Regions from separate parts of the Pseudomonas sp. Seg1 genome, predicted to be linked through region 2. Evidence: predicted binding sites of a transcription regulator. Region 2 holds the regulator's gene; each other region holds the start of a gene.
The links. Region 2 encodes FliA, which starts transcription of late flagellar genes. Its sites were predicted from a motif close to CTAAAGTTTNNNNNNNNNNNGCCGNTAA; they were not measured.
Positions count from the first base shown of each region.

Region 1: a site for FliA is predicted at 4,058-4,085, ahead of KI231_RS28635 (methyl-accepting chemotaxis protein). Genes of this name have one in related genera too.
Region 3: a site for FliA is predicted at 4,382-4,409, ahead of KI231_RS22335 (methyl-accepting chemotaxis protein). Genes of this name have one in related genera too.
Region 4: a site for FliA is predicted at 3,785-3,812, ahead of KI231_RS23365 (flagellar protein MotY). Genes of this name have one in related genera too.

Region 1 is NZ_AP021903.1:6,343,613-6,349,683, forward strand. It holds gene KI231_RS28620 (PEP-utilizing enzyme) at 1-628, shown strand, start outside; gene KI231_RS28625 (gamma-glutamyl-gamma-aminobutyrate hydrolase family protein) at 625-1,254, shown strand; gene KI231_RS28630 (phosphocholine cytidylyltransferase family protein) at 1,251-1,964, shown strand; gene KI231_RS28635 (methyl-accepting chemotaxis protein) at 1,978-3,954, opposite strand; gene KI231_RS28640 (LysR substrate-binding domain-containing protein) at 4,136-5,056, opposite strand; gene KI231_RS28645 (NorM family multidrug efflux MATE transporter) at 5,216-6,071, shown strand, end outside.
Region 2 is NZ_AP021903.1:1,863,603-1,869,673, forward strand. It holds gene flhA (flagellar biosynthesis protein FlhA) at 1-1,284, shown strand, start outside; gene flhF (flagellar biosynthesis GTPase FlhF) at 1,296-2,636, shown strand; gene fleN (flagellar synthesis regulator FleN) at 2,753-3,583, shown strand; gene fliA (RNA polymerase sigma factor FliA) at 3,580-4,320, shown strand; gene KI231_RS08315 (chemotaxis response regulator CheY) at 4,487-4,858, shown strand; gene KI231_RS08320 (protein phosphatase CheZ) at 4,876-5,664, shown strand; gene KI231_RS08325 (chemotaxis protein CheA) at 5,719-6,071, shown strand, end outside.
Region 3 is NZ_AP021903.1:4,966,739-4,972,809, forward strand. It holds gene KI231_RS22315 (helix-turn-helix domain-containing protein) at 1-486, shown strand, start outside; gene KI231_RS22320 (sterol desaturase family protein) at 488-1,366, opposite strand; gene KI231_RS22325 (PepSY domain-containing protein) at 1,534-1,839, shown strand; gene KI231_RS22330 (hypothetical protein) at 2,085-2,534, opposite strand; gene KI231_RS22335 (methyl-accepting chemotaxis protein) at 2,645-4,267, opposite strand; partial or broken gene KI231_RS22340 (transporter) at 4,545-5,568, shown strand; gene KI231_RS22345 (inorganic phosphate transporter) at 5,795-6,071, shown strand, end outside.
Region 4 is NZ_AP021903.1:5,204,556-5,210,626, forward strand. It holds gene KI231_RS23350 (response regulator transcription factor) at 1-111, opposite strand, end outside; gene KI231_RS23355 (hypothetical protein) at 613-1,326, shown strand; gene KI231_RS23360 (argininosuccinate synthase) at 1,463-2,680, opposite strand; gene KI231_RS23365 (flagellar protein MotY) at 2,810-3,718, opposite strand; gene pyrC (dihydroorotase) at 3,879-4,925, shown strand; gene rnt (ribonuclease T) at 4,922-5,599, shown strand; gene KI231_RS23380 (hypothetical protein) at 5,657-6,070, opposite strand.

The DNA of each region.
Region 1 (6,071 bases), 2.1 Mb from region 2:
GGATCCGGTAGGGCTGCTGGACTTCCTGCAAAACGGCATCGAGCTGCGCGAACTGGCCAAGTTTCATTTCACCCGCAACCTGTCGGATGCCCTCGCGCTGATCGCGCAAGTCGGCGCCGAGTACGGCATCGACCGCGAAGAACTGGCTTATTGCGATATCAGCGCCTTCCAGGAACTGCACGTTGCCGCTGCCGACCCAAAAGACGTGCTGCTGCGCAGCATCGAACAAGGCAAGGCGCGCTACGCAGAAACACTGAAGGTGTCCCTGCCACCCGTCATCACCTGTCCGGAAGATGTCTGGAGCTTCGAGTGGCCGGAAACGGCGCCCAACTTCATCACGCAAAAACGTGTGACGGCACCCGTGGTGCAATGCGATGACCGGGAAAAGCTGGCCGGGGCGATTGTCTGCATTCCCAACGCGGACCCCGGTTTCGACTGGTTGTTCGCTTATCCGATTGCCGGGCTGATTACCGCGTGGGGCGGAGCCAATTCGCACATGGCGATTCGCGCCGGTGAACTCGGCCTGCCGGCCGTCATTGGCGCTGGAGAAGTGCTTTACCGGCGCTGGTCGACAGCAGATATCCTGCATCTGGACTGCCCGGGCCGCAGGGTGGAGATGATGACATGAAGCGGGTCGCTGTCAGTCAGAGAGTGGACCTGCATCCGGAGCGCGGCGAGAGCCGCGATGCCCTGGATCAACGCCTGATCGACTTTCTGCTGGCAGCGGGGTTCATCCCCCTGCCGGTGCCCAACGGATTGGTCGATGCCGGCCTCGAACACTGGCTGGCCGCTGTATCGCCTCAGGCATTGCTGTTGTCCGGTGGCAATGACATCGGCCAGTGCCTGGCCCGCGATCTCACGGAGACACGCCTGCTCGATCACGCACGCTCGTGCAATCTGCCAGTGCTGGGCATCTGCCGCGGCATGCAGATGCTGGGGCATTGGGCAGGTAGCGAACTGAAAGCGGTCAGCGGGCACGTGCGCACCCGGCATCGCCTGTCCGGGGAGATCGTCGCCGAGGTCAACAGCTATCACAGCCAGTCTCTAGCCAGTTGTCCGCAGAACTTTGAAGTTCTGGCGCGCAGTGAGGACGGCGAAATCGAAGCGATCCGGCACCTGTCTCGCCCTTGGGAAGGCTGGATGTGGCACCCGGAGCGCGAGACGGATTTTGCATCCCACGATATTCAGCGCATTCGCCAGCTGTTCGGCGAAACCGATTCTACTCAAACAACTCAAGGGACCGATGTGTCGTGAAAGCCATTATCCTGGCTGCCGGACGTGGCAGCCGCATGAAAAGCCTCACGGATGATTGCCCCAAATGCCTGGTGGAGTTGCGTGGCAAGCCGCTGCTCGAATGGCAACTGGAGTCGTTGCGTGCAGCGGGTATCAGTGAAATCGCGGTGGTCACCGGCTACAAACGCGAATTACTGGCCGACCGCGGCCTGACCGAATTTCATAACCCTCGCTGGGCAGACACCAACATGGTGTCATCACTGGCCTGCGCCGAAGCCTGGCTTGAAGGCCAGCCGTGCATCGTCAGTTATTCGGATATTTTTTACAGCCCGGACGCCGTCAGGTCGTTGATGACCAGCGAAGCGTTGCTGGCCGTCACCTACGACCCCAACTGGCTGGAACTGTGGACCCAGCGTTTTGGCGATCCACTGCTGGATGCTGAAACATTCCGGCTCAATAGCGACAACACGCTGGCCGAAATCGGCAACAAACCGCAATCAGTGGGGGAAGTCGAAGGCCAGTACATGGGGTTGCTGCGCTTCACGCCCGCAGGTTGGGCAGAAGTCGTGCGGCTACGGGGTGAGTTAACCTCAAGCCAGTGCGACAAGATGCACATGACTAATACCCTGCAGCGCGTCATCGACGCCGGTCGGGTAGCGATCCAGGCCGTTGCCTATTCAGGGGAGTGGGGAGAGGTCGACTCCAGCGAAGACCTCTCCGCGTACCAATAACCGGCACGCCGTATCAGCGGAAACGATCAACCTCGGAGCGCAGATCGGCGGCCAGCTTCTCCAGTTCCTTGGCGGTGACCGCCAGGTTGGAAACCACTTCTCGCTGCTCACTGTTGGCCAGCGCAATGCTCTGCAAATTGCTGCTCAGCAACGTCGCGGTACTGCTCTGCTCCTGAGTCGCCGTGGTGATTGCGGCAAACTGCTGCCCCGCCGAACGGCTCTGTTCATCAATGCGCGCCAGCGCCGACGCGACATTGGCGTTACGCGACAGGCCTTCCTGCATCAGCAGATTGCCCTGCTCCATGGTGCTGATCGCGTTGCCGGTTTCCTGCTGGATACTGTGAATCATGCCGGAGATTTCATCGGTCGCCTGACGGGTGCGCGATGCCAGATTACGCACTTCATCCGCCACTACCGCAAAGCCGCGACCTTGCTCACCGGCACGGGCCGCTTCGATCGCGGCGTTGAGCGCGAGCAGATTGGTTTGTTCGGCGATCGAGGTGATCACGCTGACGATGCCGCCGATTTCCTGGGAACGCTGACCCAATGTGTTGATCACGGTGGCGGTGGTGTTCAGCGCGCCGGCGATTTGCTCCAGAGAGGAAGACGCCTCGTCCATCGAGGTACGACCGATCTGCGTCTGCTGAGCGTTTTCCTGCGCCAGGCGCTGGGTGGCGCCCATGTTGTCGGCAATGTTCAGCGAGGTAGCACTGAACTCTTCCACCGCGCCGGCCATGCTGGTGATTTCACCGGACTGTTGCTCCATGCCTTCGTAGGCGCCGCCGGACAAACCGGACAGTGCCTGCGCACGGCTGTTGACCTCTTCCGAAGAGCGACGAATGTGCTCGACCATGGTCGACAGTGCCTGGCTCATTTGGTTGAACGCGCGGGACAGCTGACCGATCTCATCATTGCTCGACACGTTCAGACGCACGCTCAGATCACCGGCGCCCAAAGCTTCGGCCTGCCGTACCAGATCGCTCAACGGCGCGAGTTTGCTGCGCAGCAGCCACACCACCGAACCCACCGCCAACAGCATCGCCAACAGACTGCCGATCGCCAATTGCGTACCGACACTCCAGGTCACCGCGCGAATCTCGGCTTTCGGCATGCTCGCCACTACCGACCACGGGCCGCCGTCAAATGGTACGGCGATGCTGTAGAAGTCTTCCGAGGTATCGCTCCAGAACTCACCCTTGCCCGGTTTCGCAGCCAAGCCCTTGATCACCGGTACGGCTTGTTCCGGGGCCTGCACACCCGCCGGCGCCACCAGCCATTTATTCTGCTCATCGAGCAACGCCAGCGATCCGCTCTGGCCGATGCGGAAACGCTTGAGATTGTCGAACTGAATGTTCTGCGCGTCGGTGTAGTCGAAACCGACGAACAGCACCGCAATCACCTTGCCGCTGCCATCGCGCACCGGGGTGTATTGAGTCATGTAGGAGCGATCGAACAACAAGGCGCGGCCGACATAACCCTGCCCCGCCATCAACTTCGCGTAAGCCGGGTGCGCGTGATCGAGCAAGGTGCCGATAGCGCGAGTGCCATCCTGTTTGGTCAGCGAGGTGCTGACCCGCACGAAGTCTTCGCCGCTACGCACGAACAGCGTGGCGACGCCGGCCGTCATCTGCTTGAACTCGTCAACTTCCTTGAAGTTGTTGTTCAGCACTTCGCCGCCCAGGTGCAGGCCCGGGGTCTGGGTGCCGGCAACGGTCACCGGCTCACTCGGGTGAATGCTCAGACCTGCGCTGAAGCGCTTCTCGAACAACCCGCTCAGACGCTGGGTGCTTTCACGCAGCGTGCCGTGAAAGGTGCTCAGTTGGTCGGCCAGCAGCCGCGCCTCACTGGCCAGGTGCTCTTCACGGGTGGCGAGGTTGGCGGTATCCAGCGAACGCAGGGCGAACACCGTACTGCCGCTGATGACAATCGCCAGTATCACGGCGAGCGCGAGGCCCAGCTGCGAGGCGATCCGAGCGCGAGGTTGAGACATGGACAGCTCCTGGCCGAACTTGCCGATCCTCCTTGATCGCAGCTCGGATAATTTTCTAATGGGGGTGAATCGTGGAGACCGGCACGACGGTTCCACATGCACGTATTCGGCGGTAGAACCGAATACTTGAGCGATCAGCAGGGTTATGGCACAAGGCCGGCATTGTGGCGGCTCTAACGTTTCAGCTCAAGCGTGTTACAGCCGGCAGCGCCATGGCGCGGACTTCGCCTTGCAGGAAGTCGCTGAGGCGGCGCAAACGTTCACCTCCCGGACGGGTTTTTGGCCACACGAGGTAATAATTCAGGCCGCTGGCGACGGCGGTCGGCCACGGCAGACTCAAGCGCCCCTGCGCCACATCCTCGGCGACCATCAGCAAATCGCCCATTGACACGCCGTACCCACGAGCCGCCGCGATCATGCCCAACTCCAGGGTATCGAACACCTGCCCGCCCTTGAGCGAGACCTGATCAGACAGCCCCATGTGCTCCAGCCAACTGCGCCAGTCGCGGCGATCCGGTGTCGGGTGCAGCAACTCGGCGCTGGCCAGTCGCGCCACGTCCCAGGGCTGATCGTTCAGCAGGTTCGGCGCACCGACCGGAATCAGCTCCTCGGGAAACAGCAGGCTGGCCTCCCAGTCTGGCGGGAAATGTCCGTCGCTCAGAAGCACCGCACAATCGAACGGCTCATTGTTGAAGTCCACCGAATCCACATCCATCCACGCGCTGGTCAATTGCACTTCGTTGCCCGGCTGCAAATGACGGAAGCGACTGAGCCGCGCCAGCAACCAGCGCATGGTCAGGGTCGACGGCGCTTTCATGCGCAGGATGTCGTCCTCGGCACGCAAGGTATTGCAAGCGCGCTCCAAAGCGGTGAACCCGTCACGGATGCCCGGCAACAGCATCCGCGCCGATTCGGTCAGTTGCAGATTGCGCCCGCTGCGGTGAAACAGCCGGCAGGCGAAATGTTCCTCAAGCGTACGAATATGCCGACTGACCGCACTTTGAGTGATCGACAACTCTTCGGCGGCGCGGGTGAACGAGCTATGCCGCGCCGCCGCTTCAAATGCGCGCAGGGCATACAACGGAGGAAGTCGACGGGACATGCACAAAGCTCCTGTTTACGGGATACGGCCAATCTGTCGGCATCTTCTCAGGATGAGTTTTAATCATGCAACCCATCCTTTTTATCCCTTTGTGCAATCCCCTCCAAGCGCCGAGAATCGACGGTCCCTTGTTCCCTCTATTGATGAGTGGTGATGACCATGCAGCATCCTGTGCGTACCGAACTCTGGGCCATCCTGCGGCTATCGGGGCCGTTGATCGCTTCACAGTTGGCGCACATGTTGATGGTGCTGACCGACACCCTGATGATGGCGCGCATCAGCCCCGAAGCCCTGGCCGGCGGCGGGCTGGGCGCGGCGAGCTATTCGTTCGTGTCGATCTTCTGCATCGGCGTGATCGCTGCGGTCGGCACCCTGGTGGCGATCCGTCAGGGCGCCGGCGACATCATTGGCGCGGCACGCCTGACTCAGGCCGGATTGTGGCTGGCGTGGCTGATGGCGCTGGGTGCCGGGTTGCTGCTGTGGAATCTGAAACCGCTGTTACTGCTGTTCGGCCAGACCGAAACCAACGTCACCGCAGCCGGACAATTCCTGATCGCCCTGCCCTTCGCCCTGCCGGGCTATTTGAGCTTCATGGCCCTGCGCGGCTTCACCAGTGCAATTGGCCGGGCGACCCCGGTGATGGTCATCAGCCTTGGCGGCACGGTGGCCAATTTCCTGCTCAATTACGCATTGATCACCGGTATGTTCGGCCTGCCGAAACTGGGCCTGATGGGCATCGGTCTGGTCACGGCGATTGTCGCCAACTGCATGGCGCTCGCGCTGGCCTGGCATATCCGTCGGCATCCGGCCTACGACGCTTATCCATTGCGTACCGGCCTGTCGCGGCCAAATCGCCAATACTTGAAAGAGTTGTGGCGCCTCGGCCTGCCGATTGGAGGCACCTACGCAGTGGAGGTCGGTTTGTTCGCCTTCGCGGCGCTGTGCATGGGCACCATGGGCAGTACGCAAATGGGTGCGCACCAGATTGCCCTGCAGATCGTTTCGGTAGCGTTCA
Region 2 (6,071 bases):
CGCCAGATGTTCGCCTCGCCGAAAGCGCTGGCGGTGGCCGCAGGTTTGATGGCGGTCATGGGTCTGGTGCCGGGCATGCCGCACTTCTCGTTCCTGAGCATGGCGGCGCTGGCCGCTGGCGGCGCTTACCTGTTCTGGAAAAAGCAGAACGTCGCCAAGGTCGAAGCACTGCAAGAGGTCAAGCGCCAGCAGGAGCTGCTGCCGTCGCCGGCCCGCGCCATGGAAACCAAGGAGCTTGGCTGGGATGACGTGACCCCGATCGACATGATCGGCCTGGAAGTCGGTTATCGCCTTATTCCATTGGTGGACCGCAATCAGGGCGGGCAACTGCTGGCGCGGATCAAGGGCGTGCGCAAGAAGCTCTCGCAGGATCTGGGCTTCCTGATGCCGACCGTGCACATCCGCGACAACCTCGATCTGGCGCCGAGCGCCTATCGCCTGACCCTGATGGGCGTGATTCTCGCCGAAGCGGAGATCTACCCGGATCGTGAACTGGCGATCAACCCGGGCCAGGTCTACGGCACGCTCAACGGTATCAACGCCAAAGATCCGGCTTTCGGCCTGGAGGCGGTGTGGATCGAAATCAGCCAGCGTGCCCAGGCACAATCCCTCGGTTACACGGTGGTGGATGCCAGTACCGTGGTCGCGACCCACTTGAACCAGATTTTGTACAAGCACTCCAGCGAGCTGATTGGCCACGAAGAAGTCCAGCAACTCATGCAATTGCTGGCCAAAAGCTCGCCGAAACTGGCCGAAGAGCTGGTGCCGGGCGTGGTCACGTTGTCGCAGTTGCTCAAAGTGCTGCAAGCGTTGCTGGCCGAACACGTGCCGGTGCGCGATATCCGCAGCATCGCCGAAGCCATCGCCAACAACGCCGCGAAGAGTCAAGATACCGCCGCGCTGGTGGCTGCCGTGCGGGTCGGCGTATCTCGCGCCATCGTCCAAAGCATTGTAGGCACTGACTCCGAGCTGCCTGTGATCACCCTGGAACCAAGGTTGGAACAAATATTGCTCAATAGTCTGCAGAAGGCAGGACAAGGCTCGGAAGAGGGCGTTCTGCTGGAGCCAAGCATGGCCGAGAAGCTGCAACGGTCGCTCATCGAAGCGGCGCAGCGTCAGGAAATGCAAGGTCAGCCGGTGATCCTGTTGGTAGCAGGCCCGATCCGCGCGATGCTTTCGCGTTTCGGCCGCCTCGCGGTCCCAGGGCTACACGTGCTGGCCTACCAGGAAATACCGGACAACAAGCAAGTGACCATCGTTGCGACAGTAGGGCCCAACGGCTGAGGTAGTGGTTTATGCAAGTTAAGCGTTTCTTTGCCGCCGATATGCGTCAGGCCATGAAGCTGGTTCGTGATGAGCTGGGCGCTGATGCCGCCATCATTGGCAATCGCCGCATTGCCGGCGGTGTCGAGTTGACGGCGGCACTGGATTACAAATTGTCGGCGCTGGCGCCTCGGGTTCCGAACATGGAACTCGAAGACGAGCTGCGCAAGACCCAGTCGCGCATCGTCACCGCCCAGGCCGAACTGAGCCTGCGTGGCGAAGCCGATGGCAATAGCAATCGCCAGATTTTCGCCGGGCTGCCGTTGACCGCTGGCCTGCCGCTGACTGCCGCTGAGCCGCTGAGCGAGCCGACTTACGCCGCCCCGGCGCGTCCGGCCCCGGCGCCTGCGCAGTCCTCCGGCGGCGTGGATCCGCGTGCGCTGGATTCGATGCGTTTTGAATTGAACAGCCTGCGCGAGCTGATGGAAGTCCAGCTCGGCACGCTCGCCTGGAATCAGCTGCAAGGCAGCCGTCCGGCGCAAGCCAACCTGTATCGCCGTCTGCAGCGGATCGGCCTGTCCGGCCCGCTGTCGCGCGACCTGCTGGCGATGATCACCGATATTGAAGAACCTCGTCAGGCTTGGCGCATGTTGCTCGCGCACCTGGCGCGGATGATTGCCGTACCGGAAGTCGAGCCGCTGGAAGAGGGCGGTGTGATTGCCATGGTCGGCCCCGCCGGCATGGGCAAGACCACCACGCTGGCCAAACTGGCGGCCCGTTATGTGCTCAAGTACGGCGCGCAGAATGTGGCGCTGGTGAGCATGGACAGTTTCCGTATCGGCGCTCAGGAACAACTGAAGACCCTCGGTCGCATCCTCAATGTGCCGGTGACCCACGTCGATCCGGGCCAGTCGCTGGTGCAGGCGCTGGATCCACTGCTACGCAAACGCGTGGTGCTGATCGATACCGCCGGCCTGCAAGCCAGCGACCCAGCCCTGCGCATGCAGCTCGAAAGCCTGGCCGGGCGTGGCATCCGTGCAAAAAATTATCTCGTGCTGGCAACCACCAGCCAGAAACAGGTTCTAACCGCCGCTTATCACAGTTACAAGCGTTGCGGGCTCGCCGGCTGCATCCTGACTAAACTGGATGAAACGGCCAGCCTTGGCGAAGTGTTGAGCCTGGCGATCAGTCATGAATTGCCGGTCGCGTACCTGACCGATGGCCCACGGATTCCGGATGATCTGCATCTGCCGCGGCGTCATCAACTGGTCAGCCGCGCCGTCAGCGTGCAAATGCAGGAAGAACCCAGCGAAGAAGCCATGGCCGACATGTTCGCTGATATCTATCACAGCCCGACCAAGCAGGTTGGCTGAGGTAATCATGAACAGTTTTTGTACCTACATCGATGGTCTGCCATGCATTGTTCCGGTTGTGAACGCGCAGCCAGTAATGTGGCCTCCGTCTATGCAAGACAAGGTAAAGAAATAACATGGGCAGCATGCATCCCGTACAGGTGATCGCGGTGACCGGCGGCAAAGGTGGCGTCGGCAAGACTAACGTGTCAGTGAACTTGTCTCTGGCGCTGGCAGAGCTTGGCCGTCGGGTCATGCTGCTGGACGCCGATCTGGGGCTGGCGAACGTCGACGTTCTGCTGGGCCTGACGCCCAAACGTACCCTGGCCGACGTGATCGAAGGCCGCTGCGAATTGCGCGACGTGCTGTTGCAGGGTCCCGGCGGGATCCGCATCGTGCCGGCCGCGTCCGGCACCCAAAGCATGGTTCACCTGAGCCCGGCGCAACATGCCGGTCTGATTCAGGCCTTCAGTGACATCGGCGACAATCTCGATGTACTGGTGATCGACACCGCTGCGGGTATTGGTGACTCGGTAGTCAGTTTTGTTCGCGCAGCCCAGGAAGTGTTGCTGGTGGTTTGCGACGAGCCGACCTCGATCACTGATGCCTACGCACTGATCAAACTGCTCAACCGCGATTACGGCATGAACCGCTTCCGCGTCCTCGCCAACATGGCGCAGAGCCCGCAAGAAGGTCGCAACCTGTTCGCCAAGTTGACCAAGGTCACGGATCGCTTCCTTGATGTGGCCCTACAATACGTCGGCGCCGTGCCCTACGACGAAAGCGTGCGCAAGGCAGTGCAGAAGCAGCGAGCGGTCTATGAAGCTTTCCCGCGTTCCAAGTGCGCGCTGGCGTTCAAGGCGATCGCGCAGAAGGTCGATACCTGGCCACTGCCTGCCAACCCGCGCGGCCACCTTGAGTTTTTCGTCGAGCGCCTCGTGCAGCAAACGGCAGGGCCTGTGTTATGACCGCCAGCGGTATGAACTACTACAAGAAGTCGGCACGTGACGCGCAGTACGAGTTGATCGAGCGTTACGCGCCACTGGTCAAACGCATCGCCTACCACCTGCTGGCGCGATTGCCGGCGAGTGTGCAGGTCGAGGATCTGATTCAGGCCGGGATGATTGGCCTGCTCGAAGTCTCGACCAAATACGACGCCAGTAAAGGCGCCAGTTTCGAAACGTACGCGGGCATTCGAATCCGCGGCGCGATGCTCGACGAAGTGCGCAAAGGGGACTGGGCGCCACGCTCGGTTCACCGCAACACCCGTATGGTCAGCGACGCAATTCGGGCAATTGAAGCTAAAACCGGCCGTGATGCTAAAGATCACGAGGTTGCGGCCGAACTCCAATTGAGTCTCGACGATTACTACGGGATTTTGAATGACACCCTGGGCAGTCGCTTGTTCAGTTTCGACGACCTCTTGCAGGACGGCGAACACGAAGGGCTGCACGAGGATGGCGCCAGTGCTCATCTTGAGCCGTCACGCGATCTGGAAGATGAACGCTTCCAGGCGGCGCTGGCGGACGCGATTGCCAATTTGCCGGAGCGTGAGCGACTGGTGTTGGCGCTGTACTACGACGAAGAGCTGAACCTCAAGGAGATCGGTGAAGTCCTTGGCGTCAGTGAATCGCGGGTCAGCCAGTTACACAGCCAGTGCGCGGCCCGTTTGCGGGGGCGTTTGGGGGAGTGGCGAGCGCGCTGAAGGCAGTGTGGGGACACTGCGAACGAGGCTGGTGCAGTGATGAACGGCACCGGTCTTGCTCTGTTGTGCTCCAGACAGTCTTCGAGTGCTGCGCCGATTGATTGAAGTGGCGCGCCCAGGTGCTGGGCGCGTTTAAGACTGCTTGGAGGTCGAATTGAACAAAGACATGAAAATCCTCATCGTTGATGACTTCTCAACGATGCGGCGGATCATCAAGAACCTGCTGCGCGATCTTGGGTTCACCAACACCGTCGAGGCCGACGATGGCACTACCGCCATTCCGGTGCTCAACAGCGGCAGCATCGACTTTCTGGTAACAGACTGGAACATGCCGGGCATGACCGGTATCGACCTGCTGCGCCACGTGCGTGCCGATGAAAAACTCAAGCATCTGCCCGTGCTGATGGTGACCGCTGAAGCCAAGCGCGAGCAAATCATCGAGGCCGCTCAGGCCGGTGTGAACGGCTACGTGGTCAAACCTTTCACGGCTCAGGCGTTGAAAGACAAAATCGAGAAGATTTTCGAACGCATCGGCTGATGACGCGCGGGGGAGCTATGGAGCATAACGAATCTTCACAGGGCGATTTCGAGTCGACCCTGAAAAAACACGCGGTCGAACTGGTCGAGAGCCTTGAAAAAGGCAGGTTCGGCGACGCTGTGCAACTGATCCATGAGCTCAATCAGACCCGTGACCGTGGCCTGTATCAGGAAGTCGGCAAGCTCACACGTGAACTGCACAGTGCGATCGTCAACTTCCAGATCGATCCGCACATGCCGCAGGCTGAGGAAGTGTCGCAAATCACCGACGCCACCGAACGCCTGGGCTATGTGGTCAAGCTGACAGAAGCCGCGGCCAACCGCACCATGGATCTGGTGGAAAGCGCCACGCCGGTGGTCAATGGTCTGGCTGAAGAAGCCCAGGCCTTGAGTACCGACTGGGGGCGTTTCATGCGTCGTGAAGTCGGAGCTGAAGAGTTCCGCGAACTGGCGCGCCGGGTCGACGGTTTTCTGTCACGCAGCAGCACGGACAACCGTGCGGTGTCGAGCAATCTGAACGACATCCTGCTGGCTCAGGATTACCAGGACCTTACCGGTCAAGTGATCAAGCGTGTGACCCAACTGGTCACCGAAGTCGAAAGCAATTTGCTCAAACTTGTGCTCATGGCCAGTCAGGTCGACCGCTTTGCGGGCATCGAACATGACCGTGCAGCGATGCTTGCAGAAAAAGATCCACAAAAACATCTCTCGCAGGGTGAAGGTCCGCAGATTCATGCCGATAAACGAGAAGACGTTGTGTCCGGTCAGGACGATGTGGACGATTTGTTATCCAGCCTCGGATTCTAGAGTTTTGGAATTTTAGGTTTTTTGGGTTTTTAGACCTGTAGGAGCACCCCATTAATGAGCTTCGGCGCCGATGAAGAGATCCTTCAGGATTTCCTGGTTGAGGCCGGCGAGATTCTTGAGCAACTGTCCGAGCAACTGGTCGAGCTGGAAAGCCGTCCGGATGACGCAGATTTGCTCAACGCAATTTTTCGCGGTTTCCACACTGTAAAAGGGGGCGCCGGCTTCCTTCAGCTCAACGAGCTGGTGGAGTGCTGTCACATCGCCGAAAACGTGTTCGACATCCTGCGTAAGGGTGAGCGTCGCGTTGATGCAGAACTGATGGACGTTGTCCTCGAAGCACTGGACGCGGTGAACAGCATGTTCAGCGAAGTCCGCGAGCGTGCACCGATCACCGCCGCCACGCCGGA
Region 3 (6,071 bases), 3.1 Mb from region 2:
CATGCGATTGTTGAAGCGCCGGACCCGCTGTTTACCGTTTATGCCGAACCGTTGCTGTTTGCTGCGCCCACGTTGCGTGAGGCGTTGTTTAACGCCGAACTGACGTTGCCTGCGCTTGATCTGGCGATACGCCAATGCCCGCGTCGTTCGCTGAGTGACCCGCGCATCGAACGTGCGCTAGCGGCGCTGGACGCTTCACTGACCGATAAAGTCGCCGCCCGCGCCGTGGCCGATACGGCGAATTTATCCCTGAGCCAGTTGCAGCGACTGTTGGTCAGTCAGGTCGGTTTGCCGGTGCGCAGGCTGGTGTTGTGGCGGCGTCTGCGCAGGGCGATGGCCTCGATTCTGGCGGGCGAGTCAGTGACATCCGCTGCACACAACGCAGGTTTCGCCGATTCGGCGCACTTCTCGCGCAGCCTGAAAAAACTCTTCGGCGTCACCGCGCGCCAGGCCTTGCAACACATCGACCTGACACTGCTCGACTGAGTCAGCGGCGCAGCGCATCGGGCACTTGCGGTTCGCGACTCGACGTCACCGTTTCAAACGGATCGAGCAATTGCGCCACATAGTCGCGAGGGAAATCCGGGCGGCTGCCAATCCCCAGATCGCCTTGGCCGATGCGGTAATCCTCGGTGTAGAAACCGGTGCCCAGCAGCCAGTCCCACACGGTGAAGAACAGCCCGAAATTAACGTCGCCGGCTCGCCCGTACTTCATGTGATGGAAACGATGCAGTGGTGCCCAGGCGAAGATCCAGCGCAGAAAGCCGAGGCGCATATCGACATTCGAATGTTGCAACAACAGTTGGATCGCAATGGCGAATGCCAAGAGCGTTGCGACCTGCAACGGAATGCCCAGCACCAGCAACGGCAACAGCCCCGCCGAGGCTTCGAGCAGTTGATGCAACGGATGCTTCATCAAACCGTTGAAGCCGTATAAACGTTCAACACTGTGATGCACGGCATGTAATCGCCACAGCCACGACACGCGATGACTGGCGTAATGCATCAGGCTGATACCGGCATCGGCAATGACAATCGCCAGCCCCAGTTGCAACCACAACGGCCAGCCTCTTGGCCACACACCGTCAATCGCCAGCACGACGACCAGTCCCGGTAGTGCAAGCAACCCCAAGGCACTCAACGCTTCGTTGACCAGCGCATGGAGGATGTCGCGCCGACGATCACCGGCCGCACGATTCCAGTACACCTCGTAAGGCAGCGCCCACTCGGCGATGAACGACACCGCCAGCGCGGCAATAAACAGCGGCAACAACCACAGTGTCGAGACCTCTGCCAGCCACACACCCAGTCCGATAAAGCCGCCCCAGAACAACGGCGCGTACAACCCGGCCATCAAACGCTTCATGTGCACCTCCATTGATCGAAGGCACAGCATGAAATCTCCCGGCGCGGGGTAATTGAACAAACGACGCAATCGAACGGGCGGTTTTAAGGGTGAGTTAAGTTGCGCTGGTTAATCTGAACTCACTGAAACAGCACACCCGCTCAGACAAACACTAAAGGATTGAACCGATGAAAACTTTGACTGCCCTGTTTACCGCCGCTGCCCTGACCCTCACCGCTGGCCTGGCCCAGGCTGACGTCCGCGTCGATCAGATCCCTGAGTTGGTCAAGTCCGGCAAGATCAAGTCGCTGGAGTCGATGAACGCCGAAGCACTGAAACTGCATCCGGGTGCGACCATCACCGACACCGATCTGGATAACCACTTCAACGGGTATGAGTACGAAGTTGAATTGAAAACCGCTGATGGCAAAGAGTTCGACGTCGACTTCGACGCCACCACCGGCAAGGTGCTGAGCAACAAGCAAGACACCTGATTCAACGCCCATCCAAAGCCGCACGATCCATCGATCGTGCGGCTTTTTCATGCCCGCACAAATCCCTTGTAGGAGTGAGCCTGCTCGCGATGGCGGTGGATCAGTCGACATCACCGTTGCTGACCCACCGTCATCGCGAGCAGGCTCACTCCTACAGGTTTTTCTGCCTGCCGTAGGATTTATGGCCGATCCAGATTCTGTAGGAGCTGTCGAGTGAAACGAGCGTGCCGCAGCTCCTGCAGGGTTTACGCCGAAGTGCTGACCAGCGAACCCGAGGTGCTTGAATCGGTATCCTGCAACGCCTGCAACAATGAGGCTGTTGCGGTGGACAGGGAGGCGGAAGTGGCAGTGATTTGCGCCTGAGCCGCCGCCACTTCAGTCGCCTTGGCATCCGCGCTTTCCTGCTTCGCCTGCGCCGCTTGCAACGCTTGCAACGCTTGCTGCTGTTCCTGCAATTGCTTCTGCAGTTCGGCAATCTGCTTGCGCAGTTCTTTCACCGTGTCCGATTCATCGCTGCTGCTGGAACTGCTATCGCCAGAAGGCGCTGCGCCGCCCGCCGCTTTCGGTGCATCGCTGGCGGCGCCAGTGCTGGCGACTGCGCTGGTGGAGTTTTCTTCACTGGTGTCGCTGACTGCGGCTTTGCTGGCCGAGGTAGCGACGGGTTGAGTGATCGAAACGGAGGTGATGCTGACCATGGGAAGGCTCCAATGCCGGTTATGAATAACCGGTCATCGTCGGTGGTCAGCTCAACTTGAGATCGACTGTGTACCGACTCGGTATCCGAACCGGTACACATTCAATCGCGTCAGGCGCTCAAGCGCGCGGTGACTTCGTTCAGTTGCCCGGACAGACCATGCAGGTTCTGGCTGGCGCTTTCGGTGCGCTGGACATTGTCGAGGTTGGTGCTGGCGATCGAGGTGATTTCGGTCAGGTTGCGAGAAATATCTTCGGCCACCGACGTCTGTTCTTCTGCCGCCGTCGCGATCTGGCGGTTCATGTCGCGAATCGCCTCCACGGCATGGGTGATGCGCTCAAGCATCGCGCCCGCCTGAGTCACTTGCTCGACACTTTCGTCGCTGCGGGTCTGGCCGCTGTCGATGGCTTGGGCCGCGTCCACCGCGCCGGTCTGCACGCTCTGGATGATCTGATTGATCTCGATGATCGACTCTGCCGTACGCTGCGCCAGATTGCGCACTTCGTCAGCGACCACGGCAAAACCACGCCCGGCCTCACCCGCCCGCGCCGCTTCAATCGCCGCGTTGAGCGCCAGCAGATTGGTCTGCTCGGCAATGCCGCGAATCACTTCCAGCACCTTGCCGATGCGCCCGCTGTCCGCTTCCAGACGACGGATCACCGTGGCGGTGTTGGCGATTTCGCCGCGCATCTGGGTGATGCTGTGGATGGTGCTCTGCATGACCTTTTCACCCTGCTGGGCGGACTGGTCGGCATCGTCGGCGGCCCGCGCTGCATCGGCGGCGTGACGCGCCACTTCCTGAGCGGTGGCAGACATTTCGTTCATCGCCGTGGCCACTTGATCGGTGCGGTTGAACTGCTCGTTGGTGCCGCCGGCCATGGTCGTGGCGATCGCATTCAACTCGCCGCTGGCGCTGTCCAGATCACTGGCGCTGCGCTGCAAACGGGCGAAGGTGTCGGCGAGGAAATCGCGCAGGGTGTTGGCGGCTGCGGCGAGGTTGCCGAGTTCATCCTGACGGTCGCTGACCACGCGTTCGGCGAGTTTGCCGCGGCTCAGTTGAGTGACGTAGTCAATCAGTTTGCGGATCGGCTCAACCAGATTACGGTTGACCAGCCACAGGCTCAGCAGGCCAATCAGCAGGCCCGAAGCAAGCATTACCAACAGCCCGAGCCATACGGTGCGATCGGCCTCGGCACTGATCTGCACCGACTGTTCGGTGCCCTGTTTGCGCAGTTCGCTGACCAGTTCGCTCATCTGATCGCTGGCCGCACGGTCGACGCCTTTGACGGCGGTGTCGCCCGCCGTTGGATCGCCACCGGCAGCGACGTAGGCATCGCGGCCCTTCTGGTAGGCGCTGCCTAGCTGGCGATGCTCTTCGCGCAAACGCTCGATGCGGTTTTTCAGGCTCGGCTCGATGCCCTTCTGGCTGGCCAGTTCACCAAGGATGTTCTGCACATCGCGCTGACGATCCTCGAACTGGCCCCAATACTTGGCCAGGTCTGCCGGTTGCTTGCCGCGCAGCAGCACGTTTTTCCATTCCTGTACCTGCACCTTGAATTGCAGGTTGGCCTCGTCGATAAGTTGCGAGGTGTGCAACGGGCCAGCGATCAACTGACTGTAGCTCTGCACGCCGTTGGACAGGAAATGGAAACAGGCCAGCGCGATCAACAGCATCGCCAGCAGGCTGCCGCTCAGCAGGGCGAGAATTTGCGCTCTCAGGGATTTTTGCAGCATCGCAAGATACTCAGGACAGGGATGAGGCACGCCCGGTGAGGCGTGGGATTTTGCCGGACATCCATGTCGGCGAGCCTTGGCTGATGGCCAAGCGCGCGCAACGTAACCTAAGCGTGATCGGCGTGCCAGAGCGCTTCTTGAAGAAAATCCGACCGCCGGTAAGACATTGATCTGACGTCATTTTTCAGTCACACAAGTGTCATGTGCGCTTGCGATGATCCGGCTCAGTGAACCTGCCATTCCCGCGATCGACGCGCCCTCTTCGCAGCGAGCCTTCATGAACCACAGCCTCGATACCAGCCATCGCGATCCTGACCTGTTTGGCTTGCTCTACGGTTTCCGTTTCCTGCCCGGTGAGCGTGGCCGCGAAGTCGATTCGGCGACGGCTCTGCGTTGTTTGCAGGACGACAGCGACAGCGGTGAATTCCTCTGGCTGCACCTGAACCTGGCGCACGCTGCCTGTGAGCGCTGGATGAAAAGTCATCTGCAACTGCCCGAAGAATTTTTCGAGGCGCTGCACGAAGGCTCGCGTTCGACGCGCATCGAGCATGTCGATTCGGCGTTGCTGGCGGTGGTCAACGACGTGGTGTTCAACCTCAGCAGTATGGTTTCCTCGGACGTCTCGACGCTGTGGGTCTGCGTGCGCAGCAAGTTGATTGTCAGCGCGCGCCTGCAACCGTTGCACTCGGTGGACAAACTGCGCTCGTCGGTGAAGGCCGGCGAGCGCTTTCGTTCGCCGTCGGAACTGCTCGTGCACTTGCTGCGCGATCAGGGCGAAGTGCTGACGCAGATCGTGCGCAAGACCAGCCTGAGCGTCGATCAGGTCGAGGATGAATTGCTCTCCTCGCGGCTGTCGACCAACCGCGCCGAACTCGGCGCCAACCGCCGGGTGCTGGTGCGCTTGCAGCGGCTGCTGGCGCTGGAGCCGGGTTCCTTACTGCGCCTGCTCAATCGTCCGCCGCCGTGGTTGCAGAAGGAGGACGTCAAGGAGCTGCGCAAATCCACCGAGGAGTTCGCACTGATCATCAACGACCTCACCGCGCTCGGCGAGCGGATCAAACTGCTCCAGGAAGAGATCGCCGCCAACCTCAACGAACAGAGCAACCGCACGCTGTTCACCCTGACCGTGGTGACGGTGCTGGCGCTGCCGATCAACATCATTGCCGGTTTTTTTCGGGATGAATGTCGGCGGCGTGCCGTTGTCGCAGGATCCGGAGGGGTTCTGGATATTGGTGGCGCTGGTGGCGACGTTTACGGTGATTGCCGGGCGTTGGGCGTTTCGTAAACGCGGCGATTACTGACGTCTCCACACGCTCGTTCCCACGCTCTGCGTGGGAATGCATCAAGTGACGCTCTGCGTCACAGGGACGCGGAGCGTCCCGGGCGGCGTTCCCACGCAGAGCGTGGGAACGAGCAGTAGACCGACGGCAGGGCTATTCATCCAAACACTGACCTGACGCAGTCTCTCTGTAATATTTAGCAACGATCATGGGCGACATTCCTTCCCTCGCTCAGGATTGTCCGCTCATGGCTACTCCCTCCCTGACCACCCGCCAGGCGTCCGCCCCCAGCGGCAGGCCGGCTCTGGACAAGAAAACCGGCCCGTTTACCTACGTGATCTTTTTCGCCGTGCTGGCGATGGGGATGCTGTTCACCGCCTACAGCCTGATGCACGACATGCACGAACTCGGCACGGTGGTCACCACCTGGACGCCATTCCTGCTGCTCGGCGTGGCGCTGTTGATTGCGCTGGGCTTCGAGTTCGTCAACGGTTTCCACGACACCGCCAACGCCGTCGCCACGG
Region 4 (6,071 bases), 3.3 Mb from region 2:
ATCCACACCGTTATCAGTTTCTGCAATGACTTCGTAGCCATGACGTTCCATCAGCATACGTACCGCAAGACGAATGACGGGATGGTCATCCACGATCAGCACTTTATTCATGGGCAAGTCCAGTTTCGCTGTTCGAATTTTTAGAACACGCACCATATCCCAGTCACTTGCGCAGTGGCATGTCGGGGCTCTCATGCACTTGCATCGAAAGACATTCCCTACAACCATTGAGGATAATTCCTACAAAAAATCCTTTTCACTCTATAAATCCGACGCTGTAACGCACTAACTCCCTCGTTATATTCCCCACTTTAACTTGTAACAGATTACGACCCTTGTGCCATGCAGCGGCCATTCCACACTCCGACTCCATTACGGATGGACGACATATACCTAACAAGAATGATCACGCGTGCAAACTGGAAACATCAAGCAATAACACTCTCTTTCACAACTTTCATGCACCTCCACGCCCCACAAACACTTGAAACAAGATATTTATACTCAATCAAACACTTTTGCTATAAATACAACAACACCCTCTCAACTATCACAATCTCACAAAACATGAACAACCCATCTATGAGAAAAACCAAACACAAGAGCACAAGCATGTTAAAGATAAAAAACAAAATCACCAATCCAATGACGGTAATCGCTATATTCGCTGGCATCTCAGAAGCATCTGCAGCGATATCCTTGCCGTTCCTCAACAGTGAGGATCGCGCCATCTATGTATGGTTCCTGATCAGCTTTCCGTTCTATTTGTTATTTCTTTTTTTTATAACTTTGAACTTCAATTATCGCTCACTCTATTCACCTTCCGATTTCGGTAAGGACGCGACTTTCTTGAAAGCCATGGACAGCAATGACCGCGACAACAAACGCAACACATCCAAAGAGGGATCCACCACACACCATACTTTCGGAATTTCGAGTCGCGTCGTACCTCATGATACCGCCGCACAATGCGCGGACTCGTGCGAAATCCACAACGCGCCCGATCCGCCTACGCCCCCCCGTACGAGGTCAAACCTGACGGTCCAACACAATATTCAGTTGCCCGTTTGCGTCAGCAACCTGCACATCATTGATGCCCGTGACATCGATGCGTCGAGAGAACTCGCCACAATTGTGCAAAGAATCCGGCTCAACGACAGGAAAGCCACCCGCGTCATCGTGTTTCTTTCCAATCATGTGTCAGACGCTTCACTGACGAAGAGTGCGCTGCTACAGATCAAACACGCCAGAAAAGACTCAGGCACCACGCTGTGTATTGTTTACAACCTGTGCTCACAAGCGGTGACGCTGTTGGGACGGACTTGAAGGATGGGGTCGTTGTCGCGCAAGCGGACAGACCAGAGACATTGCTCGATGAGCGCCGAAAAAAAGAATCATGTAAAAAAGGGCGGCCCTGTCTCGAAGACAAGGCCGCCCTTTTATTGCGCGTCAGTCTGAAAAATCAGAACAGCTTGCGGCCCTTGTTGGCAGCAATGCGCATGCGCAGCGCGTTGAGCTTGATAAAGCCCGCCGCGTCGGCCTGGTTGTAAGCACCGCCGTCTTCTTCGAAGGTCGCGATGTTTGCGTCGAACAGCGAATCGTCGGACTTGCGGCCAGTGACGATCACGTTACCTTTGTACAGTTTCAGGCGAACCACACCGTTCACGTTGACCTGCGAAGCGTCGATCATCTGCTGCAGCATCAGACGCTCAGGGCTCCACCAGTAGCCGGTGTAGATCAGGCTGGCGTATTTCGGCATCAGCTCGTCTTTGAGGTGAGCGACTTCGCGGTCCAGGGTGATCGATTCGATGGCGCGGTGAGCGCGCAGCATGATGGTGCCGCCCGGGGTTTCGTAGCAGCCACGGGACTTCATGCCGACGTAACGGTTCTCGACGATGTCGAGACGGCCGATACCGTGAGCACCGCCGATCTTGTTCAGCGTCGCCAGTACGGTGGCCGGGGTCATTTCGACGCCGTCCAGCGCAACGATGTCACCGTTACGATAGGTCAGTTCCAGGTATTGCGGGGTGTCAGGCGCGTTCTCCGGGGAGACGGTCCAACGCCACATGTCTTCTTCGTGCTCGGTCCAGGTGTCTTCCAGCACGCCGCCTTCATAGGAGATGTGCAGCAAGTTGGCGTCCATCGAGTACGGGGACTTCTTCTTGCCATGACGCTCGATCGGGATCGCGTGCTTCTCGGCGTAGTCCATCAGCTTCTCGCGGGACAGCAGGTCCCACTCACGCCAAGGGGCAATTACTTTCACGCCTGGCTTGAGCGCGTAGGCGCCCAGTTCGAAACGCACCTGGTCGTTGCCCTTGCCGGTGGCGCCATGGGAAATGGCGTCAGCGCCGGTTTCGTTGGCGATTTCGATCAGACGTTTGGCGATCAGCGGACGTGCGATGGAGGTACCCAGCAGGTACTCGCCTTCGTAAACGGTGTTGGCGCGGAACATCGGGAATACGAAATCGCGCACGAATTCTTCGCGCAGGTCGTCGATGTAGATTTCTTTGACGCCCATGGCCTGAGCCTTGGCGCGGGCCGGCTCGACCTCTTCGCCTTGACCGAGATCAGCGGTGAAGGTCACCACTTCACAGTTATAAGTATCCTGCAGCCACTTGAGGATCACCGAAGTGTCCAGGCCGCCGGAATACGCCAGAACGACCTTGTTTACGTCCGCCATGCCATCACTCCACGGGGTTCTACGGAAAGCCGAGGAGTCTACCGCTCAAACGCGATAATTTACAGAGGCGCGACAGCTTAAGACGACAAAGCGACAGAATCTGTCGAGAGCGCGACGATGACCGGCGGGTCAGGAAGTCGCCGCAGTGTTGGCTGGAGTGCTCGCTTGTGGTGCCGGGGCCGTGACTGGAGCCACGCGCGCGAGTTTTACGTTAACCCGACGATTCTTCGCCCGATTGGCCGCATTGGTGTTCGGCACAATGGGATATTGCTCGCCATGGAAACGCACGGTGATCTGCGATTCCTGAATGCCGTTGGCCTTGAAGAAGTCGACCACCGCCAGCGCCCGACGGCGCGACAGTTCACGGTTGGTCAAGCGATTGCCGCTGTTGTCGGAATGCCCATCGAGCTCAATGTGATTGACCGTCGGATCAGCCTTCATGAATTCGAGCATCACTTGCAGCTTGGCCTTGGCGGCAGCGTCCAGGTCAACGCCCTCGCCGGGGAAGCCGATCTGCGACTGCTTGATCTGGTCGAAATTCTGCGGCAGCAATTTCGCCACACAGGTTTGATAGTCGTTAAACGCCTTACTGAATTTCACCGGCAACAAACGCACTTCCGACACGCGGCCATCGCCCGAAGCACGACGCACGACCGGGCTACGACCGTCCAGCAGACCGCTGATCAGGCCACCGGCCTGGGACTGCGAGCTGCTGAACAAGACATTGCCACTGCCGAGCCTGACGCTGCCCAGATTGATGTCACCGCGCCCCGGCTGCCAAGGCGCGGCGGCTGCCAGCAAAGTCGCCGAACCGCCGCCGAGCATGGCGTTGTAGGCATTCAGACGAAAGATCGCCTGTTCGCCAGCCTTGCGCACGAATTCACCCGAACCGAAATCGGTGATCGGCTGGCTCAGGCGGCACTCGAACTTGTCGCCGGCGACCGTCCACTCAATGTTCTCCAGGCGAGTCTGGTAGGTGAGCGCCATCGCGGGAAGGCTGGCAAACACACTGAGCAAGGCTAAATAACGCTGGCGCACGGGAGGCTCCATTGGCTTCTGAAACACAAAGACCGATTCACACTATGTTTACGGCATACCTACGGGATATCGGAAGCATCCCGCAAAACTTGATAGCGAGTGCCTGCAAGAGTCTTTTCCGGTAGCATTCGCCTCAGTTTGACCCGCCTGGAATCCCCTCATGTCCGACCGCCTGACCCTGCTGCGTCCCGACGACTGGCACATTCATCTTCGCGATGGTGCCGTGTTGACCAATACCGTTGCCGATGTTGCGCGCACCTTTGGCCGCGCCATCATCATGCCCAACCTGGTCCCGCCAGTGCGCAACGCCGCTGAAGCCGACGGCTATCGCCAGCGGATTCTCGCTGCCCGCCCGGCCGGCAGTCGCTTTGAGCCGCTGATGGTGCTGTACCTCACCGACCGCACCCAGCCCGAAGAAATTCGTGAAGCCAAGGCCAGCGGTTTCGTACACGCCGCCAAGCTGTACCCGGCCGGTGCGACCACCAACTCCGATTCCGGGGTGACCAGCATCGACAAGATTTTCCCGGCGCTGGAAGCCATGGCCGAAGTCGGCATGCCCCTGCTGATCCACGGCGAAGTGACCCGTGGCGATGTCGATGTCTTCGACCGCGAAAAGATCTTCATCGACGAGCACATGCGTCGTGTGGTCGAGCGTTTCCCGACCCTGAAAGTGGTGTTCGAACACATCACCACCGGCGATGCCGTGCAGTTCGTCAACGAGGCCTCGGCCAACGTCGGCGCGACCATCACCGCACATCACCTGCTCTATAACCGCAACCACATGCTGGTTGGCGGGATTCGGCCGCACTTCTATTGCCTGCCGATCCTCAAGCGCAATACGCATCAGGAAGCTCTGCTCGACGCCGCCACCAGCGGCAGCGCGAAGTTCTTCCTCGGTACCGACTCGGCGCCGCACGCCCAGCACGCCAAGGAAGCCGCCTGCGGCTGCGCCGGCTGCTACACCGCGTACGCCGCCATCGAGATGTACGCCGAAGCTTTCGAACAGCGTAATGCGCTGGACAAGCTCGAAGCGTTCGCCAGCCTCAACGGTCCGCGCTTCTATGGCCTGCCGGCGAATACCGATCGCATCACCCTGGTTCGTGAAGAATGGACCGCCCCAACCAGCCTGCCATTTGGCGAGCTGACCGTTATCCCGCTGCGCGCCGGTGAAAAACTGCGCTGGCGCCTGCTGGAGGAACACGCGTGAGTGAAGACCATTTCGACGACGAACTGGACGGTCAAAGTGGCGGTGGCGGTTCCCGTCACCCGATGGCAGCACGCTTTCGTGGCTACCTGCCGGTTGTCGTCGACGTAGAAACCGGTGGCTTCAATTCTGCCACCGATGCGTTACTGGAGATTGCCGCGACCACCATCGCCATGGATGAAAAGGGTTTTGTCTACCCGGATCACACCTACTTCTTCCGCGTTGAGCCGTTTGAAGGCGCCAACATCGAAGCGGCAGCGCTGGAGTTCACCGGGATCAAGCTCGATCATCCGCTGCGCATGGCCGTCAGCGAAGAGACGGCACTGACCGACATCTTCCGCGGCATTCGCAAGGCGCTGAAGGCCAACGGCTGCAAACGGGCGATTCTGGTCGGCCACAACAGCAGCTTCGATCTGGGCTTCCTGAACGCCGCCGTTGCGCGACTGGACATGAAGCGCAATCCGTTCCACCCGTTTTCCAGCTTCGACACCGCGACGCTGGCCGGTCTGGCGTACGGTCAAACCGTACTGGCAAAAGCCTGCCAGGCCGCCGACATCGATTTCGACGGCCGTGAGGCGCACTCCGCGCGTTACGACACCGAGAAAACCGCTGAGCTGTTCTGTGGCATCGTCAACCGCTGGAAACAGATGGGCGGCTGGGAAGACTTCGACGACTGATCCTCGTCGGGTAAATCCTGCACATGAAAAAACCGGCCACGTGGGCCGGTTTTTCGTTTAATGCTTATAGAGCTTAAATTCTCGATCAATCCACATGACGTAGAAAACCCGATGGTTTTTGTAGCCAACCATCGCTACACGCTCGAAAGCCCGAAACACCAACAATCTGACATCACCTGTTAAAAAATCAGGTATCCCGACTTTCAAGCTGTTTCTCTCAATCGTTTCACAGCCATATCGATGCCTATGCTCCTTGCGCAGTTCTCTCCAAGGCATTTTTCCCAGAATCCTCAGACGCTCAAGCATTTTCGAGCGTTCGACGGCCTCGCAATCTTGAATGCACCATCCATTCTGCAAATATTCAAATGAGAAAACCGGAGGTCGTGCTTCCGATGAATCCATTTCGATGGTGGACGTCCTTGCCGTTACTGCAGCCGCCGCATCGCGTTCCCTGCGTTTGAACCTGGCCATT